DNA from 2 places in the Psychrobacillus sp. NPDC058041 genome. Region 1 is predicted to be linked to the other one. Evidence: riboswitches for the same ligand, from Rfam matches in the RefSeq annotation. Region 1 holds a riboswitch; the other holds the start of a gene.
The links. Region 1 has a riboswitch for lysine ahead of ACFVR1_RS12420 (transporter substrate-binding domain-containing protein). Riboswitches for the same ligand answer to the same signal wherever they lie in the genome.
Positions count from the first base shown of each region.

Region 2: it holds a riboswitch for lysine, as region 1 does, so the genes downstream of both, ACFVR1_RS15315 (aspartate kinase) here and ACFVR1_RS12420 (transporter substrate-binding domain-containing protein) in region 1, are expected to answer to the same signal.

Region 1 covers NZ_JBHVRO010000007.1:62,422-74,979, reverse strand. The annotation lists gene ACFVR1_RS12450 (copper resistance D family protein) at 1-705, opposite strand, end outside; gene ACFVR1_RS12445 (copper resistance CopC family protein) at 934-1,476, opposite strand; gene ACFVR1_RS12440 (sensor domain-containing diguanylate cyclase) at 1,600-2,592, opposite strand; gene ACFVR1_RS12435 (alpha/beta fold hydrolase) at 2,624-3,427, opposite strand; gene ACFVR1_RS12430 (amino acid ABC transporter ATP-binding protein) at 3,862-4,596, opposite strand; gene ACFVR1_RS12425 (amino acid ABC transporter permease) at 4,619-5,377, opposite strand; gene ACFVR1_RS12420 (transporter substrate-binding domain-containing protein) at 5,440-6,291, opposite strand; lysine riboswitch at 6,422-6,605, opposite strand; gene ACFVR1_RS12415 (purine-cytosine permease family protein) at 6,936-8,336, shown strand; gene ACFVR1_RS12410 (methyl-accepting chemotaxis protein) at 9,235-10,944, opposite strand; gene phnE (phosphonate ABC transporter, permease protein PhnE) at 11,577-12,371, opposite strand; gene phnE (phosphonate ABC transporter, permease protein PhnE) at 12,368-12,558, opposite strand, start outside.
Region 2 covers NZ_JBHVRO010000010.1:63,516-76,073, forward strand. The annotation lists gene ACFVR1_RS15285 (helix-turn-helix domain-containing protein) at 1-109, opposite strand, end outside; gene ACFVR1_RS15290 (acyl-CoA thioesterase) at 175-618, opposite strand; gene sdhB (succinate dehydrogenase iron-sulfur subunit) at 1,526-2,302, opposite strand; gene sdhA (succinate dehydrogenase flavoprotein subunit) at 2,305-4,062, opposite strand; gene ACFVR1_RS15305 (succinate dehydrogenase cytochrome b558 subunit) at 4,110-4,721, opposite strand; gene ACFVR1_RS15310 (YslB family protein) at 5,015-5,428, shown strand; gene ACFVR1_RS15315 (aspartate kinase) at 6,166-7,383, opposite strand; lysine riboswitch at 7,483-7,662, opposite strand; gene uvrC (excinuclease ABC subunit UvrC) at 7,703-9,493, opposite strand; gene trxA (thioredoxin) at 9,735-10,076, opposite strand; gene ACFVR1_RS15330 (electron transfer flavoprotein subunit alpha/FixB family protein) at 10,167-11,144, opposite strand; gene ACFVR1_RS15335 (electron transfer flavoprotein subunit beta/FixA family protein) at 11,253-12,026, opposite strand; gene ACFVR1_RS15340 (enoyl-CoA hydratase) at 12,055-12,558, opposite strand, start outside.

The sequences.
Region 1 (12,558 bases):
TGTAAGTTCCACATGAAATGCTTGTAGATTCTGCCCTTGATAAAAATAGCTAAATAGTTTTGAAGGACCTTCATTTTTAAATGTACTTTCACTTGGTGGTGATTGGTGACCTAGTGCAGCAGTTACAGAAAAAATGAGTAGCACTACTAAGCTTTCTACTCTCGTCCAAGGTTTAGGATTAAAGCTTAGGTCTGTTTGTAGTTTCTTTTTAATGAATATACTATTTATAGTAGCGTACACAAGTAACGGAATGATTAATAGATGTTTGATTAACAAAAGTTGTCCATATGGGAGCATCCAAGTGTCGGTATAGGAAGCAAAATCGACTACAAATGTCATGAGCACCAAGCCGGAAATTATCGTTATGCCGAAGCATACAGCAGCAACTGGTGTAAACCATTTTAAAAAGTTCAACCAATTGGAAGTACCTTTTGAAAACCAACTCACCATTAGTAAAATACCAATCCACACCGTAACAGCTGTAAAATGAGTTGTATGTGTAATGAACCCTTTCAAGTGCTCAATAGAAGTAGCATGACTTGCCCAACCTAACCCTAATATTAAGAGAAAGGTAAGGATGAGCCCCACAATCAGAAACTTACGGTTTGTTTGATCCTTAAACGATAGAAGAAAGATGAATAATATAGTAGCTACTATAAAAGTAAAAATCCACGCTTTACCTACTTCAAACGTAAAAAGAACCATTTGAAGTGTTCCCCCAAAATCATTTCCTCTACTCAAATTTAAGACTAGTAGTAAAATTGGAATAAAAGAAAAGAATGCAATTCCTATCGTAGCAATAACTTGTAACCATCTCTGAACATATATTTCTGGTTTCAAATTGCTCGGAACAAACGATATAAGAAAACTACCAATTAAAAGAGAAAAACAAAGATATACTAAAATTTCACTAATTGTAATCATGAATCTATATTATTTCTTTCTACGTAACAAGAAGAAAACTCCACCAATGATTACAATTAATCCAATAACAACAAAAGGAATTACATTGGAAGATGATTTAACTTCTTCTTTCTGTTCTACTGTTGTTGGAGTAGCAGCTGGTGCTGGAGTTGTATTTGCTTCTTCTACTTTTTCACCTTCCACTGGTGTTTCAGAAGACGTGGGAACCTCTAAGGTAAAAGGTACATTCCCTTCGATCTGATGTCCGTCTGCTCCAACAATGTTCCAGTCTATTTCATAACTTCCGTTAGGTAGAGTAGTAGATATAGTACCGGTCAGTTTTTCTTCATTTATTGTAATATCGTCTACAGGAATTTTTTCGCCAGTTGAATTTTTTAAGTCAAATGTGCTGCTTTTTTCTAATTTACCTTCAAATGTTAACGTAATTTCCTTCAGTTCTTTCGTCACTACTTCTCCATTTGCAGGATTGGAATTCTCTAAACCTGTATGTGCAAAAGCACTATTCGCAAATGTAAACATAAAAACAAATGCAATAATAATTATCTTTTTCATAAAAATCCTCCTAAATTAAATTCACTATCTTATTATAACTACTCTTTGTGATAAAAGTATGAAGTACCTCTAAATACGAAAAAATGAAGAGACTCTTTTCAGTCTCCTCATTTTTCCATTAAACTATTCCTCTTGTAACATCTCTTCTAAATAAGTCATCCGATTTCTACCTTTTTCTTTTGAAATATATAGTGCTCGGTCAGCTTTAGCTATAATCGTAGTGTCAGAATCACCCAAAATAGATGTAGTAACTCCTATACTAATTGTTATTTTGCTAATTTCCCATTCCGCATTTTGAACTGCATTCCTAAGTTTCTCAGCTTTTTCTTTCGCCTCTTTTTTGTTCGTTTGCGGTAATAATAAAACAAATTCCTCTCCGCCATATCTAGCAACCATTTCATCTTTTTCATCTTCAACTAGTGATTCCATGATTTCTGCTACCTTTACTAACACACTATCGCCAACTTGATGTCCCCATGTGTCATTCACTTTTTTAAAGAAATCGATATCAACAATTAATAAAGAAAAAGAACAATTAGTTCTTTCAAATAGATCCATTTGTTCTTTTAGCTTTTCAAGAAAGAATCGTCTATTTTTTAATCCCGTAAGTGAATCAGTTATAGCATGTTTCTCTAATTTGGCATTTAACTGAATCAATTGTTTTTGCTTTTGTTCTACTTCCATATGAAGCTGTTCTAACTTAATAAGCGCATTATTCTTTTCACGAAGTGCTTCTTCCATTTGCTTTTTGGCAAAACGAATTTCTTGTTCATAATCAATTCGTTTTCCCATTTGCATGAACACACAATCTATGACTTCCATTCCATCGCGTATAAAGCTTTTAGCATTTAATAAAACAGGAACATCTTGTCCTTTACTATCTTTAAGGCTTAAATACATCTCTTCCACATGTCCATTCAATTGAATGAATGGGTAAAAGTATGTATGAAATAGAAGCTTATTAGTAATAGACATAATGTCCTCTATATGAGTATGCATTAAATCTTCCTGTGCGTACCCGACCGTTTCTAATAAGTTTTGATTCATTTCAATTATCATGCCTTGCTTTGTTATAGAAACATACCCACAAGGAGCTTCTTTTAATCTCTTATCCATTTCGCTCATCCTTTTAAAGCATAAGATTCTTTTAAGATAACATAAGATATTCATTTATTATAAGAGCTGTTTCCTCCGGATGGCTTAAATGCGGATAATGACCTTTTGCCGTCATTAACCGAAGCGTACTATTTTTCAAATGCCTATGCAAATACTCCCCAACCTCTATTGGAACGATACTGTCGTCCGAACATTGTAAAATAAGTATAGGTACAGTAGTTTTCGCTAAATCTCTTCGATGATCAGATAAAAAAGTCACTTCTGCAAACTGTCTTGTAATCTCTGCATCAACTGCATGAAAACTTTTTTCAAGTTCTTCCGCTAGCTTTGGCTTTTCTGGATTATTCATCGCTACTAAGGACATGAAGCTTGCCCATCCTCCAAAATTCATCTCCATCATATCTAATAATTCTGTTACATCGCTTTTATTAAATCCCCCAAAATAACTATCTCCTTCATTTAAATAGCGAGGCGATGGTCCAATCATTATTAACTTATCAAAATAGGTTGGGTATTGAATCGATGCTAGCATTCCAATCATGGAACTTACGGAATGTCCTATAAATATTATACTATTAAGTTGTAACTCCTCTATAATCTCAACTAAATCGGAAGAATATCCATAAAGAGTATTGTATTTTTCTGGGTCATATTCTTTCAAATCAGATTTTCCAGATCCAACATAGTCGAACAATACGATACGATACTTTTCTTCAAAAAAAGGAACTATAAATCGCCACATGCTTTGACTACAACCAAACCCATGTCCGAATATAATCGTTTTTTCTCCCTCTCCTAATACCTTTACATTATTTCTTTCTAAAACGTTGGTCATTTATAAAACTCCTTAAGAAATAATTATTATTTAAACATGTGCCTATTGAATCAATTTCATAATTAATAATTATGACCATAAACATGAACAATATTAAAGTGAAATATGAGAATATGTATAAAATAATCTTTATAAATTAGCATGATTTCCGCTATTGGCGGACGCTTTCCGCGGGGTGAGCGATGAGCCATCGCCGCCGCATTCGCGTCGTTTGCGATGTCTCATCTGTCTCACTCATCCCGCTGGAGTCGCCGCCTGCCGCTCCAATCAATAAAATAAATATTATCCGTGTTTAAATAAATGCTATTTATGAAATTAACTCAATTAGTTAAAATAGAAAATAAATAAAGCTTCCTCTTCATGTTGAAGGGAAGCTCAATAAATATCAAGTATTATCACTAAAATCATCCTATAAATTTGAATTATTTATACAACTACTTTAGTGTTCGTTTTAAAAATTCTTTCGTTCGTTCTTGGTTAGGATTATTAAATATTTGTTCTGGAGTGCCTTCTTCCGCAATAACCCCTTTATCCATAAATACTACTCGATCTGATACTTCTTTTGCAAATTCCATTTCATGCGTTACGATTAACATTGTAAGCCCTGTTCCAGCTAGTTCTTTCATGACTTTTAGAACTTCTCCAACCATTTCAGGATCAAGCGCGGAAGTTGGTTCATCAAACAACATTACATCTGGTTCCATCGATAATGCTCTTGCAATTGCAACACGTTGCTTTTGACCACCTGATAACTGGCTTGGTTTAGCATTTACATATTGAGACATACCAACGACTTCCAAATATTTCATCGCTGTTTTTTCAGCCTCTTCTTTCGATCGCTTCAGAACTTTCACTTGTCCAACAACGCAATTGTTTAAGACATTATGATTATTAAATAAATTAAACTGTTGGAAAACCATTCCAAGCTTAGTCCGATATGCATGAATATCATGCTTGTTATCTAAAATATTTTCTCCATTATAAATAATTTGACCACCACTTGGTTTTTCCAAAAGATTAACGCAACGAAGAAGAGTAGATTTACCAGATCCTGAAGAACCGATAATACATACAACTTCTCCTTTACTAACCGAAAAATCAATGTCTTTTAATACTTCATGGGTCCCAAAGGATTTACTTAAATGCTCAATTGCAATTACCTTTTCCATAATATAATAAAAACTCCTTTGTTTACTGATTTCCTGCATTATTTATTGGTTGTGTGACTTGTGCCGGCTGTCCAATCATGCTGTAATTCGCAGGACCATCTAGCCTTCTTTCAAAATAACGTAGGATTAGTGTAACTGTATACGTCATGACGAAATACAAAATACAAGCTACAAAAAAGGATTCAAAGTAACGGAAGTTATTTCCCGCAATTGATTTCGTTTGGAAGAATAACTCCGATACACTAATTACATTTAGAACGGACGTATCTTTAATATTAATAATAAATTGATTTCCAGTCGCAGGTAAGATATTGCGAATCACTTGTGGTAATACAACGTGAAGCATCGTTTGTATATGATTCATACCAATTGCTTGCGCTGCTTCAAATTGACCCTTTTCAATAGATATCACGCCGCCACGAACGATTTCAGCCATATATGCCCCTGTATTAATAGATACAATAAATACCGCTGCCATAATAGGGTTCATATCAATATTAAATGCTAGCATAGATCCATAGTAAATGACCATCGCTTGCACAATCATTGGTGTTCCACGGAAAAACTCTATATATATAGATAGAATAATATTCACTATTTTTAATATAATTTTTTTGGCTGTTCTTTCAGGCAAAGGAATTGTACGTACTACACCAGCCAATAAGCCGATAACTGCTCCTATTATAGTACCAATGATAGATATTAATAGAGTATATCCTGCTCCTCGAAGGAACATCGGCCAGTTATTGGTAACAATTGAAACTACCCACTCGAAACTCATCATATTCCTCCTTTAAACATGAAAACCGACTGCTTAGAAGTTGCAGCCGGTTATCCTCATCATTATTCTGCAGCTGGTTGATTTTTTATTGCATTATCCATAATTTCTTGTCGGTCTTGATCTGATATTTTTGCTAATATTTCATTGATTTTATCTGTTAAATCACTATCTTTTCTGAGACCAACCGCAACCGCTGTTTCTTCTTCCGGTGCTTTAAATCCATCTGTAAATTCTATCATCGCAAAGTTTTCATTAGCTGAAGAAGCACTAATTCCTTCTGGTCGCTCTGATACATAACCATCAATTTTTCCTGATTCTAATGCCACTCTCATTGCTGGGAAATTATCCATAGCTGTTTGTTTTTTGACTCCATTAATTTGATCAATTACACCATAATGTGATGTATTTAACTGGCCAGTTACTTTAGCACCTTTAAAATCTTGTATAGATGTTGCTCCTTCGTAAGGACCGCCTTTTTTTACTACCATAACAAAATTAGATGTATAGTAGTTATTTGAGAAATCAATTGTTTTTTTACGTTCTTTTGTAGGTGACATCCCAGCCATAATCGCATCAATTTTTCCAGAAGTTAAAGCTGGAACAAGACCATCCCACTCTGTCTTTACAATTACTAATTTTTTTCCTAATCCATCGGCAATCTTTTTAGCAATCTCTACATCGTATCCACCTGCGTATTCTGCATTGCCGTCTAGCTTAACTCCGCCGTTAGAATCATCCATTTGTGTCCAGTTGAAAGGTGGATATCCAGCCTCTAATCCTATCGTAAATGTATCTTTTTCTTTTGTACCATTAGAAGAACCTGAACCATTACTCTTTGAGCTTGTTCCACACCCTGCCAATAACAACATTGTCGTAAGGAATAGCCCAATAAATATTGATAACTTCTTTTTCATCATTGTTTCTCCCCTTTTTAAATTTAGTTTATGTGTTTGGATATGAAAAAAGGACAATCTATACAAAAAAAGACCTGAGATGAACTCAGGTCGCAATATGCATAGTTGCCCTAAATCCTCTACTTTTCCCAAATGAGATAGCACACCATTATAAACCGGGATGATTATAATGGACAGTCCTGCAGTTATTCACTACAGACCCAGCAAGTAATACAGAGATTTATTACAAACTTCGGCGACATTTCCTTCTCCCTAGAATCATGGCTTCTCAAACTCCACTAAGGACTGTTAAATATCGCGCCTCTACCCCACAAATTAAGTGAGGTTGTATTTAATTATTGTCCATAGTCTACAATAACAAACTCTATCTGTCAATTAGTCTATAAGAGAAAACAATATTTCTGCATTGAGAAATATGTACTAAGAATAGCTACAATCCCTCTTATTCTATTTTTTAAAGTCCCAAATCACTATTGGATGAGTAAATTTAATAGCCAGTAATCATCAGGTCAGGAATCACTAAGTTTGATAAACCCTTGGTATTACTGATACAATAGAAAACGAATGAAGTGATAAACGAATTTATACACAATAAATGGAAGTGAGGTTTTTCATGTTATCATACAAAAAAAGGAGTTGATATTATGGGATCTGTCCAAGTCGCAGATCACAAAGTGTCAGAAGAAATGAAAGATGATTATTCATTAGATAGAGTGCCACGAGAACAAAGGAAGATGGGTTGGTTTAGTATTACCAATATCACTTTTGGTATCGCAACGGCAATTTTTTATTTTCAAATGGGAAGCGTTATGGCACTTCAATTTGGAGCCATAAATGCCATCATATCCTCCATATATGCGATAATCGTTGCGGGTATACTTGGAACTTTCATTGCTTATATTTCAGCAAAATCCGGTATGAACGTCAATCTATTTTCTAGAGGTGGAGGTTTCGGTTACATAGGCGCATCGTTAACCTCTTTCATTTATGCAACAAACTTCATCATGTATTGTGCATTTGAAGGCCTGATTTTAGTTTCTGCAGTTCACACCTTCTTCCCCGCCCTACCAAAATGGGCACTAATCATCTTCTTCGGATCAATTGTTATTCCATTGAATTGGTTTGGAATTAAACAACTCGATAAACTACAAAAGTGGTCTTTACCAATTTTAGCTATTTTTTTAACGATCACTATAATAATATCATTCCACACTCCCTCCGTTTATGAAGGAGCTTTTTGGACGTATATGCCTGAAGGAGTTCAAATAGGAGGACAAGCTTTACTACTTTGTATAGGAATGCAGCATGGAATAATGGGACTCACAGCCCTTCTTTCATCAGATTATGCCCGATTCCTTAAACCTAAAGATATTAAAATAGGATCGGTGGCTATAGGATTTATCCCACAAATCTTCTGTTTTGGGGTTATGGGTGGTCTTGGCATATGGTTTGGTGTTCGTTTGGGAGAACCAAATCCAGGTGTTTACATCGTGCTGCTCCTCGGTATTGGTGGCGCGTTATTCACTATGCTAACCCAACTAAGAATAAATGTTACAAATATATATAGCAGTTCCTTATCACTTTCTAATTTCTTCGAGAACATCTTCAAATTTACACCAGGCAGACGATTTTGGGTTGTTGTCACAGGAGTATGTGCGATGGCTTTAATGCTCGGTGGTATCGTTGATCATTTAGATACAGCTATGACATTCCAAGGAGTCTTTTTACTTGCTTGGGCAGCTATAATAGTTAGTGATGCTATGATTGTAAAAAAACTATTAAAAATCGGGCCTGGCTATTATGAGTCCCGACAAGAATATTTATATAAATGGAATCCCGTTGGAGTTATATCTTTACTTATTTCAAGCTGTTTAGGTACGATAGCTGCATTAGGTTATATGGGATCATTTTTACAAAGTACCGCTGCATTCTTCGCAGCAATTCTAGCAGCTATACTCACTGTGATTATAGCAGTATCTACAAAAGGAAAATATTATAGTAAAAGTCTCCCTAACGACATTCCTAAGGATGACTATATTGCATAATATATAAACATTTTGTTCTCTCTTTTCAGTTACTAACCAATCGATCAGCTTACCATTCATTCTATTTACTTACTTCCATGTTGCTTTAATCTCAGGCACATAATTCGTTTTCACACTGTTTTCACGCTTCTTTCTCGAGGTTGTGTTTATAGTATGCTGATCACATGATTGGTTTTACACTACTAATTCCCTCAAAACATCATCCCCCAATATTTATTCTTCTAACGTCTATTCGATTAAAAGTAACAAGAGTTATTGTGTTATCTTCATTCATAAGAAAAATGCAAGCGCCATTTAAGTGCATCTGATCTTCACTAATTCTAGAGTGCTTTGGAAGAAACATTAGCTACACTATTACCGTAGTAATTTGGCTCTTGAAGTGACTGCGTCACTTCAAGAGCCAATTTTTTTCTGTAATCTTGTAGCGGATGTTTGTCCGTCGCCCTCTTGGAATTTGTGAGGACATGATGCGTTTGGTTTGGATAATTAGAGAAAAAATGCTTTCCTACTCTTTTAAAAGTGGACGAAGAGATTCTACACTGAAAGCAACAAAATCCTTGAAGAAAGCAACCATTTCTCAATTTAACTATGCTAATGCTTCATGTTAGGTACTACTCACTTACTGGATTGTAGTGAAAGGTGGTGACTCCAGTCGGGAGACAGATGAGCCATCACAACGAACGCGTATCGGCGGTGATGGCTCATCGCTCCCCCCGCGGAACGCGTCCACCTAAAACGGAAATCCACGGTATTATTTAATTCTTTAAAGTACGATGAACACTGGTTTCGCAGGACAATAATCCATATGCTTTCTTATCTATTAAAAAAAGACGATTTCACACGTGATGAAATCGCCAAAAAAACCAAATATAATAATAACTTGCATATATTTCACTGTTTATACTTTAAATCTACTTATCTGTTCTTGTAAACTGCTAGCCATATTAGCTAACGATTCGGCTGATGCAGAAATTTCCTGCATAGATGCCAGTTGTTCTTCAATAGATGCTGCTACATTTTGTGTTCCTGACGCAGCTTCATCTGCTATTTCAGCTAATAGTTTCTCCGTTTGAAGCACTTGATCTGAACCGATTGATAACTGTTGAGCACTATTAGATACATCTTGTAATTGCTTTGCCACCTCATCTACAGAAGTGCGTATTTGTTCGAATGATTCCCCAGCTTTATTGACAATGTCTATTCCTCCAGCAACCTCATTCGTTGTTTTATCCATTGATTGAACCGCAATTTTTGTTTCAAGCTGTATCAATGTTATTAGCTCTGAAATATTATTTGCCGAATTAGCAGATTGCTCGGCTAATTTCCGTACCTCGTCTGCTACAACAGCAAAACCCTTTCCAGATTCTCCTGCTCTTGCAGACTCAATTGCAGCATTTAAAGCTAAGAGATTTGTTTGAGTTGCTATACTTGTAATTTCTTCTACTATATTACCTATATCTTGAGAGCGATCTCCTAATCCTTTTACTATAAGTGATAACTCAGAAACCGTAGCATTTATCGAACCCATCTGTTCAATAGTTGAATGGATTGCTTTATTCCCATCCATTGCTTTTTGGGAAGTTTCGACCGCATTCGAGGAAATATTTTTTGCATTAGAGGCTATTTGATGAATACTAATAGCCATTTCTTCAACTACTTTTGTACTCTCCATTGTATTTTTTACTTGAAGCTCTGCCCCAGCTGCCACCTCTTGTATAGTGGAGGCAACTTCTTCACTTGCCTTCGTTGATTCTTCAGCACTAGCTGTCAATTCTTCAGACGATGCCGCCACTTGTTCTGAAGTACCATTTACCTGTCTCATTAGCTCTCTTAATCTAGACATCATACTGTTAAATGAAGTGGTTAATACTCCAATCTCATCTTTTGAACGATACTTTCCTTCGACCGTTAAATCGCCTTCCTCCGCTTGAACCATTAGTTCTTGGATACTTTTTAGTGGATTTACGATCATTCGTACAATTAGAGTACCAAGTCCAGTTTTTAAAACTAGTGCTAGTATAATAATTACAATGATTATTATTTTACTCGTATTGCTACTCTTTATAGAGTTTGTATTTAATTCTTCCGCTTGATTCTCTAAATAATTTCCTAGGTCACTCATAATTGTATTAAGTTTTTCACGAGATGGTTGTACATCTTGCTGATATTTAACATAACCTAGTGTATTATTTCCTCTTATCGCAAAATTCACTGTTTGTGTTAATTCATCTATGTATTTTTCATTCTCAATTTTATATTGGCTAACTTTTTCCATTGCCGGTTTTGATAAACCGCTATTTTCAAGCTTCTTTATTAATTCCTCATTATCATTCATATACGAAACGATATCTTCGTTTAATTGATCCTTAATTTTTTTATTAGATGTTAGTAGCATTTCTAATGCCGTACCGTCTACAGCTCGATTATTTATACGTATTTGTGCTTGCCATTTTATAGGAAGAACAGATTCATCATACATTTCAGTTGAGTTCTTACTCATCTTATCCATAAAGTAAAAACCAGTTCCTCCGATTAAACAAAAAATGATAATAGAAGTAAATATTAAAATAAATAACTTTCTTGCTATGCTGACATTTTGCAATTTCAATGATCTTACCCCTTTCATTTAAACATAAGTCGGCTACACTTATATGCCCTTACCCCTAATTAAATTCCTTTTTTTGATAGTTCAAATTACATACTTTTATAGTGTAACATAAATCTATTGGATGCTTATTCGTTTGAATTTTGAGAAGACTTTTTGCCCGCAAAAAATAACTCTTCCCGAGCTGGCGCCTAGATGACCCACATCGTATTGCCTGGAGCTTGGCAGTTCGTCGGTGAAATGCGAGCAAGTTTTCGTCTTTAACGAATTTTCGTTTAACAGAGCCAAAAAATAAAAAATCCCCCTTTAGCACTCTACGTGCTAAAAGAGAGATCTTTCGTATATCCCAAATATTCATTTTTAAATACAATATCGAATGTTTCAATTTCATAAATAGCTATTTTGATCAAAATACCGAACATTCAAACCAAGTAAAAATTAAATACTGTTATATATTGTTTTTACTGGATTTTGTTAATTGGAGTTAATGGCGGCGACTCCAGCGGGAAGAGCGAGAAAGTCGAGACCCAGCAGGAGCGAAGCGACGAGGAGGCTCGGCCTCGCCCGCGGAACGTGTCCGTCTGTAACGGAAATCAACGGGTGGATTTGAATTATGAAATTGATTCGATTACTTATTAAATAATCTTCTTTCTGAAATATCCAGAAATAATATCTATTAGAGTAACCATTACAATGATACCTAACAAAATAATACCCACTCGGCTCCAATCACGGGAACTGAGTGCAAAGATTAACGGTGTACCTATACCACCCGCTCCAATAATACCTAAAATAGCTGCAGAACGAACATTAATTTCAAAACGGTAAAGTGTGTATGATAAGAAACCAGGTAATACTTGCGGTAAAACCGCAAACCATAGAATCTGGAAGCGGTTAGCTCCCGTCGTAAGTAAGGCTTCAGAAGGTCCCATGTCAAGGTTTTCAATTTCTTCGGAGAATAGTTTACCTAGCATCCCAATTGAGTGCAATCCTAAAGCTAATACCCCTGCAAAAGAACCAGGTCCTACTGCTTTTATAAACAATATAGCCATTACTATCTCTGGAAAAGTACGCACGAAGCTAAGAACAAACTTACCTACGCTAGATGTAGCTTTTCCCTTACTCATATTACTTGCTGCCCAAAAGGCAAATGGAACACATAAAAAACAAGAAATAAATGTTCCTAAAATAGCTATCATCAACGTGTCTAATAAACCTCGTAGAAGATCCTCGCCTTCAGGAAGATATACGTAATCCCAATCTGGATGAAAAATTCCATTGAAAATAGATTTTGAAATTTGACCAGCAGTTTCTTTAAAACCATTCAATGGCATACCTGAAAACGCCCAAACATATAAAAGGATCAACAAAACTATGATAACGTATCTTTGAAAATGCTTCTTCTTCGGTTTAGTTAATTTCTCTGTCATATTAACTTCTCCCGTAATTTCATACTAATATAGTCTATAAATAAAACCACAACAAGAGTATATATAATAATTGTCGAAGTTTTATCATACTCAAGAAACCCTAGTGTTCGATCATAATAAAGGCCTATTCCTCCTGCTCCCACAAGTCCTAGAACAGCAGCTGCCCTAACATTTACTTCAAAAGTGT
Region 2 (12,558 bases), on a different contig from region 1:
ACTGAATAGATATTTCTTTCGTAGAATGATCTTCTACTAATAACTGAAAAATTTGACGTTCCCTGTTCGTCAATATTGATCGATGCTGATTACTATCATACAATGCCATAGCCCCCTATCCACTCTTCTACTAACGTATGTAGTATAGGGAGAGTAGGTGACGGCTAGTTATGCTTACTTTTTAAATTTTTTTATTTCTTCATCAGACCATTTTGAACCCTTTCCAGTCTTTTTATCAATTTGAACAATTGTTCCTCTACCAGTAAAAGTAATTTCATCTTTTTCATTTTTTGCCATGTAGTGGAGATCAACGGAAGACGAACCAACTGAATTGGCTTTTACAAAGATCCGAAGTTTTTCATCAAAAAAGACCTGCTTCATGTAATCACATTGTAAATCAGCTACAACTGGAATTTTTTCACCGTTTGGGTTCAACCAATCATTCATTAATTGTATATGTTTTAAATATTCTATACGTGCATACTCAAAATATGCAAAAGTTACTGTATTATTTAAATGACCGTACATATCCGTTTCTGAAAAACGTACAGATACCTCTGAATAAAAAGTAAATTCCTTTTCCCAACTCTTAATATCTTCTATGTAACTCGATTTCAAGCTAACAACCTCCCAATAAATGATGACTATTCACTTATTGTATCAAAATGAGAAAAACCGGGCAAAAAGACGCCCGGTCCTTTCAAGAAGAATGGCATATGAATGTCGTTGCTTTCCGCTAGGGCGGACAATTTATAATTGACTAAATAAGATAGATGACATTTAAATCCTATGTTAGGGAACTACAGAATGGAATGATCACTACTCTTATCCCCTTAGCGATAGCTGGACTAAATCTTCTCGTTAGGTACTACTCACTTAATGGATTGTAGTGACAGGTGGCGACTCCAGCCGGAGGCCAACAGGATGTTGGTCACGAAGGCGTTGCCACACGTTGTGGCGCTCTTAGCCTTTGTTCCTCTGTGAGACAGATGAGCCATCACACCGAACGCATAGCGGCGGTGAGGGCTCATCGCTCACCCCGCGGAACGCGTCCACCTGAAACGAAAATCCGAGGTATTATTTAATTCTTTAAAGTACTATCAACATTAGTTAGGGAACGATATATTATCCGGATACACAAAATTTTATAAGGAAATGCATCTCTTATTCAACAACGATTACAGAATGGCATGTAACTACGTTTACTTAAACATTTCTACCCGCTTAGCGATAGCTGAGCTAAATCCTCTATTAGTTACTACTCACACAATGGATTGTAGTGACAGGTGGCGACTCCAGCGGGAAGAGTGAGACAGATGAGCCTTCGCAACGAACGCGTAGCGGCGGTGAGGGCTCATCGCTCACCCCGAGGAAAGCGTCCACCTAAAACGGAAATCCCGGTATTATTTAATTCTTCAAAGGACAATGCACACTGGTTTCGCAGGACGCTAATCCATATACTTTCTTATCTTTAAACAAAAAATCTGCATAGAAATATATTCTACACAGATTTTCTATTATTTAATTAGTCTACCATGTGATCGCTTCCGAAGAAGTTTTTGAACATTTGAACAGTTGTATCACGGTTTAAAGCTGCAATGGAAGTAGTTAACGGAATACCTTTAGGACATGCAACAACACAGTTTTGTGCGTTACCACAGTTTGCAAGGCCTCCATCACCCATAATAGCGTTTAAACGTTCGTCTTTATTCATAGCGCCAGTCGGATGTGCATTAAATAAACGAACTTGTGAAAGTGGTGCTGGACCAATAAATGAAGAACCACTATTAACGTTAGGACAAGCTTCCAAACATACTCCACAAGTCATACATTTTGACAACTCATATGCCCATTGACGTTTACGTTCAGGCATGCGAGGACCTTCTCCAAGATCATAAGTTCCATCGATTGGAACCCAAGCTTTTACCTTTTTCAATGAGTCAAACATACGAGTTCTATCAACTTGAAGATCGCGAACTACTGGAAATGTTTTCATCGGTGCTAAACGAATTGGTTGAGTCAATTTATCTACAAGTGCAGAACAAGATTGTCTCGGTTTATCATTAATGACCATTGAACAAGCTCCGCAAACTTCCTCTAAACAGTTCATGTCCCAAGTTACAGGAGTTGTAGCTTTTCCATCTGCATTAACAGGATTTTGACGAATTTCCATTAAAGCAGAAATAACGTTCATATTAGGACGATAGTTCACTTCGAACTTTTCCCAATATGGTGTAGATTCAGGTGTATCTTGACGTAAAATTTCAAATGCTACTTTTTTTGTCTCAGTTGCTGTAACCATTATTAATGCTCCCCTTTCGAAGAATAATCACGAGTACGAGGCGCAACTAGAGAGATATCTACTTCTTCATAATGGAAGATAGGTGCTCCAGTTGTTGGATCGAATTTAGCCATAGTTGTTTTCAAGAATTCTTCATCATTACGTTTTGGGAATTCCGGTTTGTAATGCGCTCCACGGCTTTCATTACGATTAAGTGCACCTAGTGTAATTACACGTGCTAAATAAAGCATATTTTTTAATTGACGAGTGAATGATGCACCTTGGTTAGACCATTGTTGTGTATCATCCATATTAATATTTTCAAATCGTTCAAGTAACTCTTGGATTTTTTTGTCGGTAGCTTCAAGTTTGTCATTATAACGAACAACCGTTACATTATCTGTCATCCACTCACCTAGTTCTTTATGAAGTAAGTAAGCATTTTCAGTACCTTTCATCGCTAACGTTTGATCCCATTTCTCTTGCTCAAGTTTAACTTCCGCTTCAAAAATAGAAGCATCCATATCTTCAGCATGTGTATCCAGTTCACTCATGTATTTAACTGCATTTGGACCTGCTACACTACCACCAAATACGGCAGAAAGTAAAGAATTTGCTCCTAAACGGTTTGCTCCATGTTGAGAATAATCACATTCACCTGCAGCAAAAAGTCCTGGAATATTCGTCATTTGATCTTCGTCTACCCATAGTCCGCCCATTGAATAGTGAACTGCTGGGAAGATTTTCATCGGTACTTTATGAGGGTCATCACCAGTGAATTTCTCATAAATTTCGATGATACCACCAAGTTTAACATCAAGTTCATGTGGATCTTTATGAGAAAGATCTAGATAAACCATGTTCTCTCCGTTAATACCTAATTTTTGGTTTACACATACATCAAAGATTTCACGTGTTGCGATATCACGTGGTACTAAGTTCCCGTATGCAGGGTATTTTTCTTCCAAGAAGTACCAAGGTTTTCCGTCTTTATATGTCCAAATACGTCCACCCTCACCACGAGCAGATTCAGACATTAGACGTAATTTATCATCACCAGGAATTGCAGTTGGGTGAATTTGAATAAATTCACCATTTGAATAATATGCACCTTGTTGATAAACAATAGATGCTGCCGATCCTGTATTAATGATAGAGTTTGTAGTTTTGCCGAAAATAATACCAGGACCACCTGTAGCCATAATTACAGCGTCGCCACGGAATGCACGGATTTCCATTGTTTGAAGGTTTTGTGCTTTGATACCGCGACAAACACCTTTTTCATCTTTAATTATTCCAAGGAATTCCCATCCTTCAAATTTCGTCACAAGTCCATCCACTTCATAACGACGAACTTGCTCGTCTAAAGCGTAAAGTAATTGTTGACCAGTAGTCGCACCAGCAAAAGCCGTACGGTGCATTAAAGTACCACCGAAACGACGGAAATCTAATAACCCTTCAGGTGTACGGTTAAACATAACACCCATACGATCAAATAATTTTATAATTCCAGGTGCCGCATCCGCCATTGCCTTAACAGGACGTTGGTTTGCTAAGAAGTCTCCACCATAAACAGTATCATCTAAATGAACTGCTGGTGAATCACCCTCACCTTTTGTATTTACAGCTCCGTTAATACCGCCTTGAGCACAAACAGAGTGTGAGCGTTTTACAGGAACTATTGAAAATAGGTCTACGTGCGTGCCATCTTCGGCTGCTTTCATTGTTGCCATTAATCCAGCTAATCCACCGCCGACAACAATTAGTTTACTTTTTGCCATGCTAATCTCACTCCTCATTTAATAGTAGTTGAACTTGTAGAAGGATCTTATCTAAACGCCAATAGAGCTTGTACACCAACTACAGATAACGCTAAGAAGATTACTAATGTTACATATGTTACAACTTGTTGCGATTTAGGTGAATGCGTGATACCCCAGCTAACTAAGAATGACCAAATACCATTAGCTAAATGGAAAGTAGCAGCTACTATCCCTACGATATAGAAGCCTAACATCCACGGATTTGATACAATATTTGCCATCATATCATAATTAATTTCTTCCCCTGCCATTGCCGTTTGAATCTTCGTTTCAAAAACATGCCAGGCAATAAATACAACAAGAAAAATTCCAGTAAAACGTTGTAAAATGAATAAATAATTACGAAGAGTACCAAAATTTTTCGGATTATTTTTCGCTGTAAATGCAATGTAAATTCCGTAAAATGCGTGGAACAATAATGGTAAATAAATTATGAAGATTTCCATTATAAGCAAAAACGGCAAACTTTCCATAAAATTCGATGCGTTATTAAATGCATCTGCTCCTCTTGTAGCAAAATGGTTTACTACTAAATGTACCGTCAAAAACAAACCAACAGGAATTATTCCTAAAAGTGAATGTAATCGACGCCAGTAAAATTCGCGATTTTTCGACAAAACAGTTGCCCCCCTCAATTTTCCGTTTGGCTTTCTTGAATACTTTTGTAAAAAAGCAATTGTGTACATTACTTTTTCACATCATCATGTTACGTATTTATGACATATCCATTGTACTCTCATCATTTTAGAGCGTCAAGGCATCTTTATTTTTTTCTATAAATCTTAAAGGCTTCATTTTTTAATAATGATTCGTTTAATTTTTCACAAACAATTCCTTTACCAACTGAAATTTTTTCTGATAAAATAAACAAGAACAAAAGAAATTTCCTTTTAGAAAGAAGGGTTGCTACTTGAATGAAAAGGAACATTCACATGTAACTTCCTTTGGATATGAATTAATACGAGATCACGTTCTTGCTTCTATTCTCGGAAAACATGAAAAAGATATTTTATACTGGGCTGGTAAGGATCTTGCCCGAAAGTTTCCACTATATACTATGGAGGAAGCAATGACATTCTTTCACGAAGCTGGTTGGGGTACTTTGCAATTGGAAAAAACAGCAAAGGATTCCGCTTACTATACTTTAGAGACGTATAATATGCCACAAAGTGGGATTAGTAGAAGTCATCGATTGGAAGCTGGTTTTTTAGCTGAACAACAACAAAAAATTGGTGGATATATGGCAGAGTGCTTTGACGAACAAGTAAAGAAAAATGGAGTTGTTACATTCCATATCAAATGGGATTTGAAAGCAACTATCTAAAATTGACAGATATTTGCTAGAAAATTATTAAGAAAAAGGCTAGCTTCCTTTAAATGCATCTTATCTTTACTGTTTCCAGATTGCATTGGACAAAATATTAGCTACACTATTAACGTAAGAGTAATGGATCGTGAAGTGACTGCGTCACTTCATGATCCATTTTTTCGGTCATCTTGTGGCGAATGTTTGTCCGTCCCCCTCTTGGAATTTGTGAAGACATGATGCGTTTGGTTTGGGTAATTAGAGAAAAAATACTTTCATACTCGTTTAAAAGCGGACGAAGATACAATTTCGTCCGCGGCTTCACTACTATAATAAACGATACTTCCTATTTTTCTCTAAGTCTATATGACATTTAAATCCTATGATCATTAGTTTGAGAACTACTTGTTATGTAATACCCACTTTATGGATTGTAGTGTAAGGTGGCGACTCTGGCGGGATGAGTGAGACAGATGAAACATCACAACGAACGCGCAAGCGGCGGTGATGGTTCATCGCTCACCCCGCAGAAAGCGTCCACCTGAAACGGAAATCCGCTGTATTATTTAATTCTTTAAAGTACTATGAACACAGGTTTCGCTGGGCAATACTGCATTTACTTCTTTCAAAAAAAGGATCTGGAAGCGAAGTAGTCGCTTCCAGATCCTCTTTAATAGTCTTCGTTAAAAGTGTAACTTATGTCTAGTTCAAATCACTCGACCAGTTGCACTTAAAGTGTACCTGCGCTTTTCTAATTAAACAATAGCTAACCCGAACTCATCATGCAAAGCATTTGCAGCTTGTATCATTTCGTTTTGAGGTACGACAACAGAGACTTTTATTTCCGATGTGCTTACCATTTTCACTGGAATATTCTCTTTTCTAAGGCGATCAAACATCTGTGCTGCAACACCAGGATTAGAAACCATTCCCGAACCAACAATGGACACTTTTGCAAGCCCAACTTCAAAATCTGCAAAAGTGAATCCTAGCACTTGTTTATTGGATTCCAAAACGGTTATTGCTTCCGCTAACGATTCTTTTTTTATTGAGAAAGAAACAGCAGGCTTTACGTGATCAACAATTGATTGAACAATAATATCCACATTTATATGATTTGCTGCAAGGGTAGTAAATATAGATGCCAATGAACCATTAAATGGAACATCATATTCTATTGTTAAACGTACAATATCAGATTCAAACGCTACCCCACGAACAACTAAGTTATTTTCCACATCTACTTCCTCCTTTAAAATGGTTCCCTCTTCTTCGTTATAGCTTGAGCGTACTCGTAAAGGGATTTTATAATTTTTAGCAAACTCTACTGCTCTCGGATGTAAAACACCTGCCCCTAAATTAGCTAATTCAAGCATTTCATCGTACTCTAATTGCGTTAACTTTCTAGCATTTGAAACAAACCTAGGGTCAGAAGTAAATACACCATCTACGTCTGTATATATATCACAAATGTCTGCTTCAATAGAAGCAGCAATAGCTACAGCAGTTGTATCAGAGCCGCCTCTACCTAGAGTAGTAACTTCTCCATATTCGGACACACCTTGAAAGCCTGCAACGACCACCACTTTATTATCAGAAAGCAGGTTCAAAATTTTAGATGCCTCTAACTTAACTACTTTTGCATTCCTATGTACTTCATCTGTCTGTAAACCTGCCTGCCAACCGGTTAAAGAAATAGAATCTATACCTATTGAATTTAATTTTATTGAAAGCAAAGACATGGTTACTTGCTCTCCTGTGGATAGTAGCATATCCATTTCCCTTTTATTTGGTGATTCAGACAATTCATAAGCTAAACCAACTAAATCATCTGTAACCTTACCCATAGCGGATACAACAACTACAATATCATGCCCTTTTTCTTTCTCACGTTTTATGCGCTCTGCAATATTTGCAATTTTTTCGGTTGTTGCAACCGACGTTCCACCAAACTTCATTACAATTTTGCTCATGAACATCTTCTCCCTAATTTCAATGATAAGCTAAAGATAAAAAAATGCTTTTCACATATTGTGAAAAGCATTGTCTCATACACGGTCAAAAAATTGTCCATGTGAGATAGCCCTCCAGAATACTTCATTCTGACAATTCTACATTTATTAAATGCAGAACCAACATAAGAAAAGGAAAAGCTTTTCTATGTTTCGGCGAATGATCCTTTCCTCAACGATTACAGGATCTTTTCATCCTCCCGTTAAGTACTCTTATCAGTTCGCACCTCTATCTTCACTTGTTAAGTGAATATTAAATTGTTTCAACCATACCACAACATTATTCAGAAGACAATGAACTTTTCTGAAAATGATTAACCATTATGTCTGCTAACTTCTCTGGAAGTCCAGCGTCTATAAATTCCTCTTTAGTAGCTACTTGCATTTTTTTCAACGAACCGAAATGTTTTAATAATAACGTCTTTCGCTTTGGTCCTATACCTTCAATACCATCTAAGGAAGATGCAATAGTATGTTTCCCTCGTTGTTGACGATGAAAGGTGATCGCAAAACGATGCACTTCATCTTGAATTCGTTGTAATAAATAAAACGCTTCACTTGTACGTTTCATAGGGATAATATCCATCGGATCACCAAATAATAGCTGAGAAGTTTGATGCTTACCATCTTTTGCAAGCCCAGCAATAGGTATTTCTAACCCAAGTTCATCTTCGACAATTTCTCTGGCAGCTTCTATCTGTCCTTTTCCACCATCAATTATTATTAAATCTGGCAGTGGTAAGTTTTCCTTTAAAACACGGGTATATCTTCTCCGAACTACCTCACGCATTGCACCATAATCATCATGTTTAGCAGCAGTTTTCGTTTTATATTTTCGGTAGTCTTTTTTATAAGCCTTTCCATCGACGAAAACTACCATAGCCGAAACTGCATCCGTGCCGTGAATATGGGAATTATCAAACGATTCTATTCGATTTGGTGTAGCAATCCCCATAAGTTCCCCTAATTCTTGAACAGCTCCAATTGTTCTTTCTTCTTGTCGCTCGATAAGATGAAACTTTTCCTTTAGGGCTAATATTGCATTTTTTTCGGCAAGGTCGACCAAATTCTTTTTTGTCCCTTTTTGAGGAATAATTACTTTCATCTCTAAAAGTTCCGTTGCCAAATGCAAATCTGTATTACTTGGCACGAAAATTTCTTTCGGCTTAATATGTTCCACTTTTGCATAAAACTGCCCTAAAAACGTAAGAAACTCTTCCTCCGGATCTCGATAGATCGGAAATAAAGACACATCTCGTTCTATTAACTTTCCTTGACGAATGAAAAAAACTTGGACACACATCCAACCTTTGTCTACTGAATATCCAAATACATCGCGACTTGTAAAATCATTCATCGTCATTTTTTGCTTTTCCATCACCAGTTCGATATGAGAGATCTGATCTCGATATTCTTTGGCACGCTCAAATTCTAAGCTTTCAGCCGCTACATGCATTTTTTCCGTTAACTCTTTTTTAACTTGTAAGTGCCCGCCATTTAAAAAACTAGTAATTTCTTGAATTATTTCAGTGTAAACGGAATCCTCGATTTGTTTCACACAGGGAGCTAAGCATTGCCCCATATGATAATATAAACAAACTCTGTTCGGCAACTTTTGACATTTTCGTAAAGGATATAATCGATCAAGTAGTTTTTTCGTTTCATGAGCTGCATGAGAATTAGGATAGGGCCCGAAATATTTACCCTTATCTTTTTTTACTTGTCTAGTAATAATAAGTTTAGGATTTTTCTCGGCTGTAATTTTAATGTATGGATACGTTTTATCGTCTTTTAGCATAATATTGTACTTCGGATCATGTTTTTTTATAAGGTGAAGTTCAAGTATCAATGCTTCTAACTCTGACGATGTAACAATATATTCGAAGTCAACTATTTCTTGGACAAGTCTTTGTGTTTTTCCATCGTGAGAACCAGTAAAATATGATCGTACACGATTTTTTAATATTTTCGCTTTCCCAACATAAATTATTGTTCCTTGTCGGTCTTTCATTAAATAACATCCCGGCTGATCCGGTAGGATTGCACATTTTTGTTGAATTAAATCATTCATAATATCACCTATTATCAAATTAGCCTTGGTTTATTTGCGTCCAGATTTTGCACCTAGCTTGCTAGGTGAACTCCTTCCAAAATCTGTGACATCCGTCGGAGGCTTTAACTTTATTAAGCCAAGGAATCACCCCTGCTGAATTGTGTAAATGCTTCATATTAATCTAACCTCTTATAGAAGTGGATGACTTTGACTGAATTAAGTTAAAAAAACCGGGCACCATTTAGGACCCGGTTTATTATTATGCGTTTTTCTCTACAAATTGAACTAAAGCTTCTTTAGGTTGGAAACCAACTGCTTTGTCTACTGGTTGACCATCTTTAAATAATACTAAAGTTGGGATAGACATAATACCGAATTGACTTGCAGTTGCTTGGTTTTCATCAACATCTACTTTTACTATCTTTATTTTATCGCTCATTTCAGCATCCATTTCTTCTAATACAGGAGCAATCATTTTACATGGGCCACACCATGTTGCCCAAAAATCTACTAATACTAAACCTTCTTCTATTTCTTGATTAAATGTTTGATCTGTTCCGTGAACAATTGCCATTTTAAAATTCCTCCTTAGTCTAACTATGTTTTGATTATATCAGACTAAAATAACTACTTCTACATTTTAGCTTGAAAGAAAAGAACTTGGCTCTTTTTAATAGAGCCAAGTATCTTATTAAGCATTTACTTGAAGTTTTTTAAATTCTTCAGTAAGCATAGGAATTACTTCAAACAAGTCTCCAACAATACCGTAATCAGCTACTTTAAAGATGTTTGCTTCTGGATCTTTATTGATAGCTACGATTATTTTCGAGTTTGACATTCCTGCCAAATGTTGGATAGCACCTGATATTCCAGCTGCAATATAAAGATCTGGCGTTACTACTTTACCAGTTTGACCGATTTGTAAAGAATAATCACAGTAATCTGCGTCACACGCCCCACGTGATGCCCCAACTGCTCCACCAAGTACTTTGGCAAGCTCTTTTAAAGGCTCGAAACCTTCTTCACTCTTCACTCCACGTCCACCTGCAATTACTACTTTTGCTTCTGATAAATCAACACCTTCAGAAGATTTACGAACTACTTCTTTAATGATTGTACGTAAGTTTGTTATATCAACAGTTAATGAAGTAACATCCGCTGATTTGCTTTCATCTTTTGTAAGAGGTGCAATATTATTTGGACGGATTGTAATAAATTCCATTCCATCTTTCACTTTTACTTTCTCAAAAGCCTTACCTGAGTAAATCGGGCGAATATATATAGCAGCATCGCCTTCACCCTCAATGGAAGTAACATCGGATACTAAACCAACTTGCAATTTACTAGCAACTTTTGGCGATAAATCTTTACCAAGTGCAGTATGTCCAAATACAATTGCTTCTGGTTTTTCTTGATCAATTACAGCAAGTAGCGCTTGTCCGTATCCATCAGAAGTGTATTGTTTTAAATGTGGATGTTCTACAGTGATAACTCGGTCTGCACCATATTTTCCTAATCCGCCTGCTAAATCCTTCACTGAATCTCCTAAAAGAACACTAACTACTTCACCGCCACTAGATATTTGTTTTGCAGCAGCAATTGCTTCGTATGAAACATTACGTAGAGCACCTTCACGTGCTTCTCCTAATACTAATACTTTTTTAGACATGTTAATTTCCTCCCATTTTGAATGTAACTTTAATTAGAATCAATTACGCCATAGCGACCCGGCATTCATCCCTCCATTTTTGATCTGGGGGCTTCTGCACTAGAAAATTTAAATCACTTTTGCTTCTGAATGAAGTAAATGAACTAATTCTTTTACTTGGTCAGCTAAATCTCCTTCTAATACTTTACCTGCTTCTTTTTTAGGAGGTAAATAAATCTCAATTGTTTCTGTTTTTGCTTCTACATCATCTTCATCAATATCTAAGTCATCTAGTTCTACTTCTTCTAGAGGTTTTTTCTTAGCTTTCATAATTCCAGGTAAAGAAGGATAGCGTGGCTCGTTTAAACCTTGTTGAGCAGTAACTAACAATGGTAATGATGTTTCTAGAATTTCTGTATCCCCTTCTACATCACGTTTAATCGTCACATTAGTTCCATTGATTTCAAGGCTTGTAATTGTTGTTACATAATTAATACCTAATAATTCTGCTACACGTGGTCCAACTTGACCTGAACCACCATCAATCGCAACGTTACCAGCTAAAATTAAATCTGCATCTTTATCCTTTAAATATTCAGAAATGATTTGAGCAGCAGTAAATTGATCTACTTCTTCTAAATCATCTTCTGTATTAATAAGAACAGCTTTATCAGCACCCATTGCTAATGCTGTACGTAATTGTTTTTCCGCGTCTTCACCGCCCATTGTTAAAACGGTTACTTCTCCACCATGAGCATCTCGGACTTGAATTGCTTCTTCAATCGCATACTCATCATAAGGGTTAATGATAAATTCTGCTCCGTCTTCTTGGATTTTACCGCCACTTACTACTATTTTTTCCTCTGTATCGAATGTACGTTTTACTAATACAAAAATATTCATCTAGAATTCCTCCCAATGCATTATATTATTATTTCCCTTTAAAAACGGGATCTCTTTTCTCTAAAAATGCTGATATTCCTTCTTTAGCGTCTTCCGAAACGAAAACCGTTCCAAAAGCATTCGCTTCTGCTTTAACTCCGTCATGATACGAGGCAGGTTTAACGAACTGAAGCATCTCAAGTGCTGCCTTAACAGCAACCGGGCTCTTCTTCGCAATTTTTTTTGCTAGTTCCTGCGCACGTTCAAACAACTCTTCTTCTGGATATGCATGATTAGCTAGACCGAATGCGGCAGCATCTATCCCGCTTATAGGATCACTTGTTAAAAGCATTTCAGCTGCTTTAGCTAAACCAACGTAACGAGGCAAACGCTGGGTTCCAGCAAAACCAGGTATTAATCCTAATTGTAATTCCGGAAGACCAAGTTTAGCATTTTCAGCAACAAGTCGGATATGACAGCTCATCGCTAATTCAAGTCCGCCCCCTAGTGCTGCTCCATGAATCGCAGCTATCACCGGTTTTGAAAACGTTTC